Regions from separate parts of the Pantoea sp. App145 genome, predicted to be linked through region 2. Evidence: predicted binding sites of a transcription regulator. Region 2 holds the regulator's gene; the other holds the start of a gene.
The links. The regulator CRP, encoded in region 2, controls carbon source genes, mostly activating them, when cyclic AMP is high. The targets are predictions, from matches to a motif close to ATGTGANNNNNNTCACAT.
Positions count from the first base shown of each region.

Region 1 (4,900 bases), 750 kb from region 2:
GACGAAGACCGCCGTCGGAGAAAAGCCTGCTTTACCGAGCATACCCGGCACCACAATGACGGAATAAACCATTGCCAGGAAGGTGGTTAACCCTGCCAGCACTTCCTGACGCACGCTGCTACCGCGTGCTGAAATAGTAAACCAGGCGTCCAGTTTTCCACTGGCCGGGCGAGAATCGCCAGACATAATTAATCCTCTGCATTTTTTGTGTTGTGAGTGGCCGCACGGCTACCGTTTGCCTGCCGTCCTGGTGCACGTCTCTCCGGTGAAGAAACAAAGCAAACGTTTACGTAGCCGCGTATTTCTGGTCGTAAAAGGGGAAACTCAGAAAAAAGGCAAACGATTATCCGGTGAATGACCGGCGGTTTTCAACTGATAATCTGGCATAACGGATTTAACCGCTGAAATTTATCGGGCCGCCCTGCTCCAGCGCCCGCTGCCAGGCTGCCCGCTGTTCCATCCCTTCCAGCCAGCGCAGACTGGCGGGCATATCGCGCAGACCGGTACGCGCGCGCATCGCCAGCAACGGGAAACTCATCTGGATATCGGCGATGGTGAAACGATGACCGGCAAAGTAAGGATGCTGGCTGAGATGTTGCTCAATCACGCCGCCATGCAGCGCCAGCTGCTTGTTCAGCCAGGCTTTCTGGATACCCGCGCTGAGCGCCCTGCCCGCCGGACGCAGCAGCCAGGGCACCGGCTTTTTGCCCAACTGGCCGAACACCAGTTTCATCACCAGCAACGGCATCAGCGATCCCTCGGCGTAATGCAGCCAGTAGCGGGCCTGAATCTGCGCATCCTCATCGGCAGGTTTCAGCCGATACTCGACGTCATATTTTTCTGCCAGATATTCGAGGATGGCCCCGGACTCCGCCACCACCCGATTGCCATCGGTGATCACCGGGGATTTGCCCAGAGGATGGACTTTTTTCAGCGACTCCGGTGCCAGCAAGGTGCCTTCACGTTGGTAGCGCTTGATTTGATAAGGCACCGATAACTCTTCCAGCAGCCACAGCACCCGATGTGAACGGGAATTTTCAAGATGGTGAACGGTGATCATCATGGCTTCCTGACCAATGGATTGACCCGGCAAGTATAGATGATGGCGTCTCAGCGTTTCTGCTCGTCCTGTTGCGGATCGAGTAACACAGCGCCCGACCCCTGCTCTGCCAGACGGTCACCGGGGTTACGCAGCGGACAATCGCGCATCGACAGACAACCGCAACCAATACACCCGTCGAGATCGTTACGCAGCCGCGTAAGTGTTTCGATGCGTTTATCCAGCTCCTCGCGCCAGTGCTGGGTCAGCGCATCCCATTCCTGGGTCGACATACGTTTGTTGGCGGGTACATGCATCAGGCTATCGCTTACCGTGGCGAGAGGAATGCCGATACGTTGCGCGATTTTAATGATCGCCACGCGACGCAGCACATCGCGGCTGTAACGCCGCTGATTGCCGTTATTGCGCGTGCTGGAGATCAATCCTTTGGTCTCATAAAAGTGCAGCGCCGAGACGGCCACGCCGCTGCGTTTCGCTACTTCGCCCGGCGTCAGCACCGGCTTCGGGTAGTTGCGTTCTTTTTTCATTTGGCTCTTTACCTCAAGTTAACTTGAGGAATTATACTCGCTCCCCATTGAAACTTCGAATCTCTACTCAGAAGGATGTGGTTATGATGCAAGAGGAAATCATTCATTCACTGACGCACTGGATCGATCAGAATCTGGATAAAACCCTGTCAATTGATGAAGTAGCGGCCAAATCAGGTTATTCCAAATGGCACCTGCAACGTATGTTCCGTACCGTGACGAAACAAACATTGGGCGGCTATATCCGCGAACGGCGTTTAACGCTGGCAGCAGAAGCACTGCGCCAGACGCAACGCCCGGTATTTGATATCGCGATGCAGTACGGTTATGACTCGCAACAGACGTTTTCCCGCGTGTTTCGTCGTCAGTTCTCGCAAACACCGACTGCCTATCGCCACACCATGCGTCGTCAGGCGATGATCCAGCGTCCACGCCTGGTGAGCTTTGATTGCAACGAAAATCTGGCCAGCTTTACCCAGCGAACCACCGGCGAGTGCTGCCCGATCCGCTAATCCTCTCTGCGCGCCCCCCTGCGGGCGCACCCTGCCTGTCAGGCGCGCGATAAATCGCGCCGCTACCCACCCGTGCAATTATTTGCACAATCCACATAAATGCCGCATCTGACTTCGATAAAATTTTTTCTACCATACAAGGTATAAATTTTGTTCAAAATTTCAAATCGAATGATATAATGTGACCCAAGTCACAAAATAATGCGTAATACGACGGCCTGAAGGGCCTCCCTGACCTTCCTTCTTTGCCGCCAGTGATGTCCGATGAATGTCAGGGATGTTACTGATTCATAGAGGTTCGTTGCAGATGGCTACTTTAACCACCAGTCTTATCGTTATGCGCTGGGAATTGCTGAGCGCAATAATGATGTTTTTCGCCAGCACCCTGAAAATTCGTTTTCGTCAGAACAGCCACCATGTGATGGCGCTGATGTGCGGCGGAATCGGCCTGGGCATGTCCTGCTGGTTTGTCACCGGCCTGCTGGGAATCACCCTGAGCATGGAAAATCTGCATAACTTTATGGAAATCACCAAAAACGCCTTCGTCGAGGTGATGAGCCAGACCCCTGCCGATTGGCCAATGCCCTGATTTCCACCAATAAAAAACCCCGCATCGCGGGGTTTTTTATTTTGCTGTGTGATTTCAAATTTTCTTCAACACGGCCGGGATCTTGACATCCCCCACCGTACCGCCCGGCGTCTTCGCACCGAGACGGTCCTGAATCCACATATCACCCATCATCTGATTAAGCCCACGATCCAGTCCGGTAACCATCCCAGCGCCAGGCGTAAAAGTCAGCTCGCCAAAGTAAACCTGCTGTTCGTGGATATACCAGTCAACACGAACATAATCGAAGTCACTCGCCAGTTTCTTACTCAACGCTAAGGCATGTTGCAGCGCTGCCAACTGCGACGAGATATCCAATCCGGTATCACGGATTTTATGATAGGCCTCATTCAAGTTATTCACATAAAAATTCATTGATATCAGTGGATTGCATCGATTATAAATCACCTGCAACACAAACTCGAAGTTGCCATCGCGTTTATTAAACATATGGAACTTGTAATCAACCGGTGCGGTTTTGCCATCACCAATGTATTTCTCCACCAGAATGCGCGGCTTGATGTAACGGTAATGAATCTCACGCGCCTCATCGGCATAGTCTTTTTTCAGCCAGCGCTGGCAGTTGCTGATGATCTGCTGCTTTTTCAGCGCATCCGGTTCTTCCAGCAGGATTTCCACCATATTGGAGCCGTGATTCGGCTTGATCACCGTGTTTTTCCAGCTTGGCAGCGTATGCAGTGAATGCGGATCGCTGGTTTCATACAGCAATGGAATCAAATATTCACCGCCTATCTTTTCAGCGACGTAATCACGCACCGAATATTTATCCGACAGACGACCATAATTCTGGTAATCGCCATAAACAAACTTACGGTACAGGATCTTCTCGTTAAACACTTTCGGCTCACGCAGATTGGGTAAGCGCCGGAATTTACGAAAGTAAAAAATCCGATCCTGATAAGCCCAGGGCATTTTCCTGATGAAATACCGCACACTTTTTCTCAGTTCATCTTTCAACTTAAGCATATCTGACCTCATTTGTAGGTTTTGTAGTTGAGTGAGGAAACCTGAATTTTGTAAATGACGCCGTTTCTGAAGAAGTAATTCATTACGGTGAGGGACAGAAGTTCCGTCAGGAAAACGCTCCAGGCAGCGCCCATAATGCCGTACCCCTGAATCAGCCACCACGACAGCGGAAGGCCGATGGCGACCAGGCAGAGAATTTTCCTGAGCAGATAATTAAATCCACCCTCTTTAACGATATAGCGGTACGCGACGGTCCCCATCGCCGAAAAACTGGAGGCTATCGACAGCAACGTAATGAGACTTCCTGACTGCGTGTAATCGTGACCATATAAAGCAATGATTATTTTTTCACCATATAAGGCGATGACGAATAACAGAATCAGTGAGACACCCAACACATACCCATTCAGACGCGCCGTGAGCTTAATTGCCGCTTCGCCGCGCTCTCTGAATATTTCCGAAAAGCTGGAAGTGATGATGGCCAGTGGAATAAAGGTCCACGAAGCCGAAATGGTATTGGCCGCAGCGAACAACCCCAGATCGCCTGCTGAAGCGATACCGACCAGAAACATCTGCGCGGTTTTCACCTGTACCGAAATAAAGATGCTGGAGATCGCCAATGGCAGGCCGGCATACAGCAGATAACGCAGATAAGGGCCACGTTTCACGCGCGACGGTGATTGCTCCTGGTTCTCGCGGTAAAAGTTGTAACGCTTGATAGCGTAGGGGACTAGCGTCACGGCCACAATCGACAGAGTCAGCCATAACGGGCTCAGCCGGAACCAGGCAATGCCGAAACTTAGCGCGAAGCCGAGGAGCAGACCGACAGAGTTCGCAATGGTATTGAGACGTGAAGCCAGGCGCGCATTGTTATACACGCTGAAGGTGTCCTGGGTGACAAATACCGAGGCGATGAACGAGGCCAGCGCAAACGCAAGGAAGTTTTCCTGCATGTTGTACCAGACCCAAATCAACACCGGCAGCGAGGTCAGCACCAATAACGCTAACCGCAACGTACGTGCCACGTTCATCAGACGTACGCCTTTTGGCGCACTCTTACTGATGGTTTTGAACAGTATCGTTTCGGTGCCAAACATCGCTACGGTCTGCACCATAGAGAAAAGTGAGGTCGAAAACGCCATTTGACCAAACACTGTTGGGCCAAAGGATTTTGCCACGTAGGAGGTAACAAATATGACGCCAAAAA
Region 1 covers NZ_CP133290.1:2,448,296-2,453,195, forward strand. Annotated here, with positions in the region: gene RCF31_RS11185 (NCS2 family permease) at 1-186, opposite strand, end outside; gene RCF31_RS11190 (glutathione S-transferase family protein) at 395-1,060, opposite strand; gene soxR (redox-sensitive transcriptional activator SoxR) at 1,111-1,587, opposite strand; gene soxS (superoxide response transcriptional regulator SoxS) at 1,671-2,099, shown strand; gene RCF31_RS11205 (YjcB family protein) at 2,407-2,688, shown strand; gene RCF31_RS11210 (ATP-grasp fold amidoligase family protein) at 2,743-3,693, opposite strand; gene RCF31_RS11215 (oligosaccharide flippase family protein) at 3,702-4,900, opposite strand, start outside.
Region 1: the regulator CRP is predicted to act here: its motif matches at 2,279-2,296, upstream of RCF31_RS11205 (YjcB family protein).

Region 2 (4,900 bases):
ACGGTGTTGAAGCTCGTCGTCAGCAGTTTGTCGCGGCGCTGAAAGCGCTGGATAGCAAGTTTGATCTGTTCAGTGACATCCGTGGAAAAGGCCTGCTGATTGGTGCAGCGCTGAAGCCGCAGCACGCCAGCAAAGCACGCGATATCCTGCATGCCGCTGCGGCGGAAGGTTTGATGATCCTGACAGCCGGTACCGATGTGATCCGTTTCGTCCCGTCGCTGGTGATTGAGCCGACCGATATCGAAGAAGGGATGGCGCGCTTTGCCGTGGCGGTAGAGAAGGTACTGGCGGCGTAATTCAGTTTTTCACCCGCAAGCCCATCAGCCAGCGACCATGATGCGGTCGCTGGCTCCACGCCAGTGAAGAGATGGTGTGCATCACGTTAAGGTGTTGCAGAATCCGCTTCACATGCTGCTCAACAATGGTCACCGCACCCTCATTAATATTTTCCGGCGCTTCCAGCACGTTGCTGTCGTTGCCCGGCCCGTCATATTCCAGCCGCTGCTGACAACGCTGCAACGCGATTTCGCAGGATTGCAGATACTTCTCGGCGAGCTTTGGCGTCAGCATGGTGTGCTCGCGCGCCAGAATCGTCATGGCGTTGATGTGTTCGACAATAAACTGGCTGTGCGTCACCCATAAGCGCATATCTTTCAGATACTGCGGGTTAAAACCCGGTTCGGTCATCGCCTGATTGAGCGAGTTAAACATGGCGTTGTGTGCCTGGTTAACCTTAATGCGCTGGTAGGCCAGCTTCTCCGGCGACTGCTCCGGCCCGAGCAGCAGCTGCAACGCTTCCTGGTCAGCCTCCAGCGCGTCATGTGCGTTCTTACGGAGCAAGCCGCTTTGCCACTGTGGCCACAGCCAAATCATGCCGCCAAAGGCAATCAGGCATCCCATCAGCGTATCCATCATGCGTGGCAACAGGAACTGTGCACCGTTGAGCGACAGCAACTGAAGCGAGTACACCGCCGTTACCGTAAAGCCAATCATCGACCAGCCGTAATATTTACGCGTCACCAGATAGCTGGCGAGGGTGATCGCCAGCATAAACAGCAGGGTGATGGATTTCGGCACGGCAAAACGCAGCGAGGCAGCCGCGATCAATAGCCCGGCGAAGGTGCCGAGGGCACGGTGCTGGATACGTACGCGAGTGGCGCTGTAGCCGTTCTGGCTGACGAACATGGTGGTCATCAGAATCCAGTAGGGTTTGGGGATGTTAAAGAACAACGCCAGCGCGCTGCCAAACATCAGCATTACGGCAAAACGCGCTGCGGTGCGTAACGCCGGGGACTTTAGCGACAGGTAACTGCGCAGCGCCGGAAAAAACGGCAAACGTCGCTGGCGGTCGGCCATCAGGTCACGGGTATAAAGAGGTTTCTGCGTGCGCAGGACGCGGGCTATCCGACTGAAATGGTACAGGCAAAAATTACCGACCGGATTATCCGGGTGCTGGCGCGCAATCTTTTCCAGCGCCCCGAGCTGCTTCTCCATATGAAAGCGCTCCGGCAACTGGTGATAGAGGATAGCATCGGCCAACAGCCGCAGCCGCGCCGATATGGTCTTCGCATTCCAGCGGATCACCGCTTCAGCATGGCTCTGCTCCACCAGTTTTTGCACTTCTTCAGGCTGATGCAGGCTGACCGAGATGTGTTCCTGGAGATCGAGTGCCACCTGGAAGGCACGCGTCAGACGTTTATGGCTGTTGTTACGGCTGGCAGACAGCATATGCATTTGCTGATAACAGGTGGTGATCAGGTCGACCGCTTTTTGCTGCCGGGCCAGCAGTGGGGGGAGCGCTTTTTCCGGATCGGTCAGCTGCGTCAGCAGGGTATATTTGGCATCGCAATAATCCGCCAGCTCGCGATACAGCAGGCTGAGGGTTTCACGCATCGGCTGTTCTTTCCACAGCCAGAACCAGAGCCAGTTAAACAGCCCGTACCACAGCGTGCCGCCGATATACAGCAGCGGCGGTACCCATATCGGCATGCGTCCTGCGAGGCTGAGTGTGAAGATGGCGGCGATAAGGGTGCCGGGCAGCAAACGGCCATGCAACGGACTGATTTCGCCGGTGACGCCCACCAGCAGCGGCAGAGCCAGCATAATCAGCGGCAAAGGAACATGGTAATCCGTCAACCACTGAATCAGAAAGCTGCCGGTGGCAAACAGGGATCCGCCGACAATCAGGCGTTTAAAGAAACGTTTATGTGGTGTATCCAGACCCGCGATATTGCAGCAGGCGGGAACCAGCGAGAACAGCAAACCTTTTTGCAGGTCACCAAACAGCCAGCCGAGAGCCACGGGCAGGCAAAGCACCAGCGTTTGCCGCAGGGCATAATTAACTTCGGGATGATAGATGATTCGACGCCACATCAGCTCATCGTAGACAAAAACGGCGCGATGTGACCATCACGCCGTGGGTGAGAAGGAATTAGCGGGTGCCGTAAACGACGATGGTTTTACCATGTGCGGAGATCAGGTTTTGATCTTCCAGCATTTTCAGAATACGGCCAACTGTCTCGCGTGAGCAGCCAACGATCTGACCAATTTCCTGACGGGTGATTTTGATCTGCATCCCGTCCGGGTGGGTCATGGCATCAGGCTGTTTGGCCAGATTGAGCAGCGTCTGCGCAATGCGACCGGTCACATCAAGGAAGGCAAGGTTGCCGACTTTTTCTGATGTCACCTGCAGGCGACGTGCCATCTGCGCCGAAAGACGCATTAAAATATCCGGGTTTACCTGAATCAGCTGACGGAATTTTTTGTAGGAAATTTCAGCCACTTCGCAGGCAGTTTTTGCTCGTACCCAGGCACTGCGTTCCTGACCTTCTTCAAACAGGCCAAGCTCGCCGATGAAATCCCCCTGATTGAGGTAGGAGAGAATCATCTCTTTGCCTTCTTCATCTTTAATCAGTACCGCAACGGCACCTTTCACGATGTAGTAGAGCGTTTCCGCTTTTTCACCCTGGTGAATCAGGGTGCTTTTGGATGGATATTTGTGAATATGGCAATGGGACAGGAACCATTCGAGTGTAGGGTCTGTTTGCGGTTTGCCGAGAACCATTCGCTATTATCCTCTGTTGTAATCGTGCCCAAAACACAGGGGGCAATTTTCCCTGTCAGGCGGTGAAATCGTAGAGCGCTTCCAGTAAAGGAAATTATTCGGGTGGACTCTTAAGCCAGGCTTCTGATTCTTCCCGCCTTCGTCTGTTACGACGAAAATATTTTCAGCTCTGTTTGTAGCACAGCTTTTGCTAGCTGTCTTGTGTTGTCTCGCTTCAGCAAAAGGGCGATTAGTCTGGATTGCTGTTTCTCAGGTGAAAGCGTACTCTGGCGGCAAATCAGCTTGGTCAGGAGAAAGAATAATGCAGGCACGAGTCAAATGGGTGGAGGGGCTTACCTTTCTCGGAGAATCCTCATCGGGTCATCAGGTATTAATGGATGGGAACTCGGGTGATAAAGCGCCGAGTCCGATGGAGATGGTGCTGATGGCGGCGGGTGGTTGCAGCGCGATTGACGTGGTGTCTATCCTGCAAAAAGGGCGCAATGAAGTGACCGATTGCGAGGTGAAACTCACTTCTGAACGTCGTGAAGAAGCGCCACGGATTTTTACACACATCAATCTGCATTTTATTGTCAGCGGCAAAGCGCTGGGCGATAAAGCGGTGGCGCGTGCGGTGGATTTGTCGGCAGAGAAATATTGTTCGGTGGCGATCATGCTGGGCAAAGGGGTCGACATCACCCACAGCTATGAGGTTATCGAGCTATAGCACGAACGTAGCGGCGCGATAAATCGCGCCGATACGGAAATGACGGATTATTCAATCCGTTTACCTTCAATCAGCCGCTGCACCAGCGGTGTCATAATCAACTCCATCGCCAGCCCCATTTTGCCACCCGGCACCACCAGGGTGTTCATATGCGAGATAAAGGAATCCTGAATCATCGCCAGCAGGTAAGGAAAGGCAATACCTTCCAGCCCACGAAAATGGATCACCACAAAGCTTTCATCCAGCGACGGAATCTCACGTGCGGCAAACGGATTTGAGGTATCAACGGTAGGTACGCGCTGGAAGTTGATATGGGTGCGCGAGAACTGTGGCGTAATGAAGTTGATGTAATCCTCCATCGAACGTACCACCGAATCCATCACCGCTTCGCGCGAATGACCGCGTTCGCTGGTGTCGCGAATCAACTTCTGAATCCACTCGAGGTTCACAATCGGCACCACGCCGACCAGCAAATCCACATGTTCGGCCACATTGTGTTGCTGTGTCACGACGCCGCCGTGCAAACCCTCATAAAACAGCACATCCGTGTTTTCCGGCAGCGGTTGCCAGGGCGTAAAGGTGCCGGGAACCTGATTCCACGGCACGGCTTCATCATAGGTGTGAAGATATTTGCGCGACTGCCCGAGACCGGATTGTCCGTATTGTCTGAAGGTTTGCTCCAGCAGGCCAAAATCGTTGGCCTCCGGTCCGAAGTAGCTGATATGACGGCCCAGATCGCGCGCTTTGCGGATCGCCATGTCCATCTCTGGACGCGTATAACGATGGAAACTGTCGCCTTCCACTTCTGCGGCGTGCAGATCCAGCTGCTGGAAAATTTTCCGGAAGGCAAGGCTGGTGGTGGTGGTTCCGGCTCCGCTGGAACCGGTAACGGCGATAACTGGATGCCTGGCTGACATGACAAAGCTCCCTGTGAAGTCCGGCGATGAGCATTGTTAGCACGAAATGCCGGGATGTGCATTAGCCGCGAAATTCACCGCGCGCCATGATATTGACGGTTTCGTGCAGTTCAGACCACACCAGTACCGCCTCGCCACGCTCCAGCTGGCGGCGCACATCGGCGACCTTCTGCGCCAGACTGCGCTCCTGTTCACCGTAGTCGGTGCCTTCGC
Region 2 covers NZ_CP133290.1:3,193,458-3,198,357, forward strand. Annotated here, with positions in the region: gene argD (bifunctional acetylornithine/succinyldiaminopimelate transaminase) at 1-296, shown strand, start outside; gene RCF31_RS14570 (YccS/YhfK family putative transporter) at 298-2,373, opposite strand; gene crp (cAMP-activated global transcriptional regulator CRP) at 2,432-3,064, opposite strand; gene RCF31_RS14580 (OsmC family protein) at 3,366-3,770, shown strand; gene RCF31_RS14585 (phosphoribulokinase) at 3,818-4,687, opposite strand; gene RCF31_RS14590 (YheU family protein) at 4,749-4,900, opposite strand, start outside.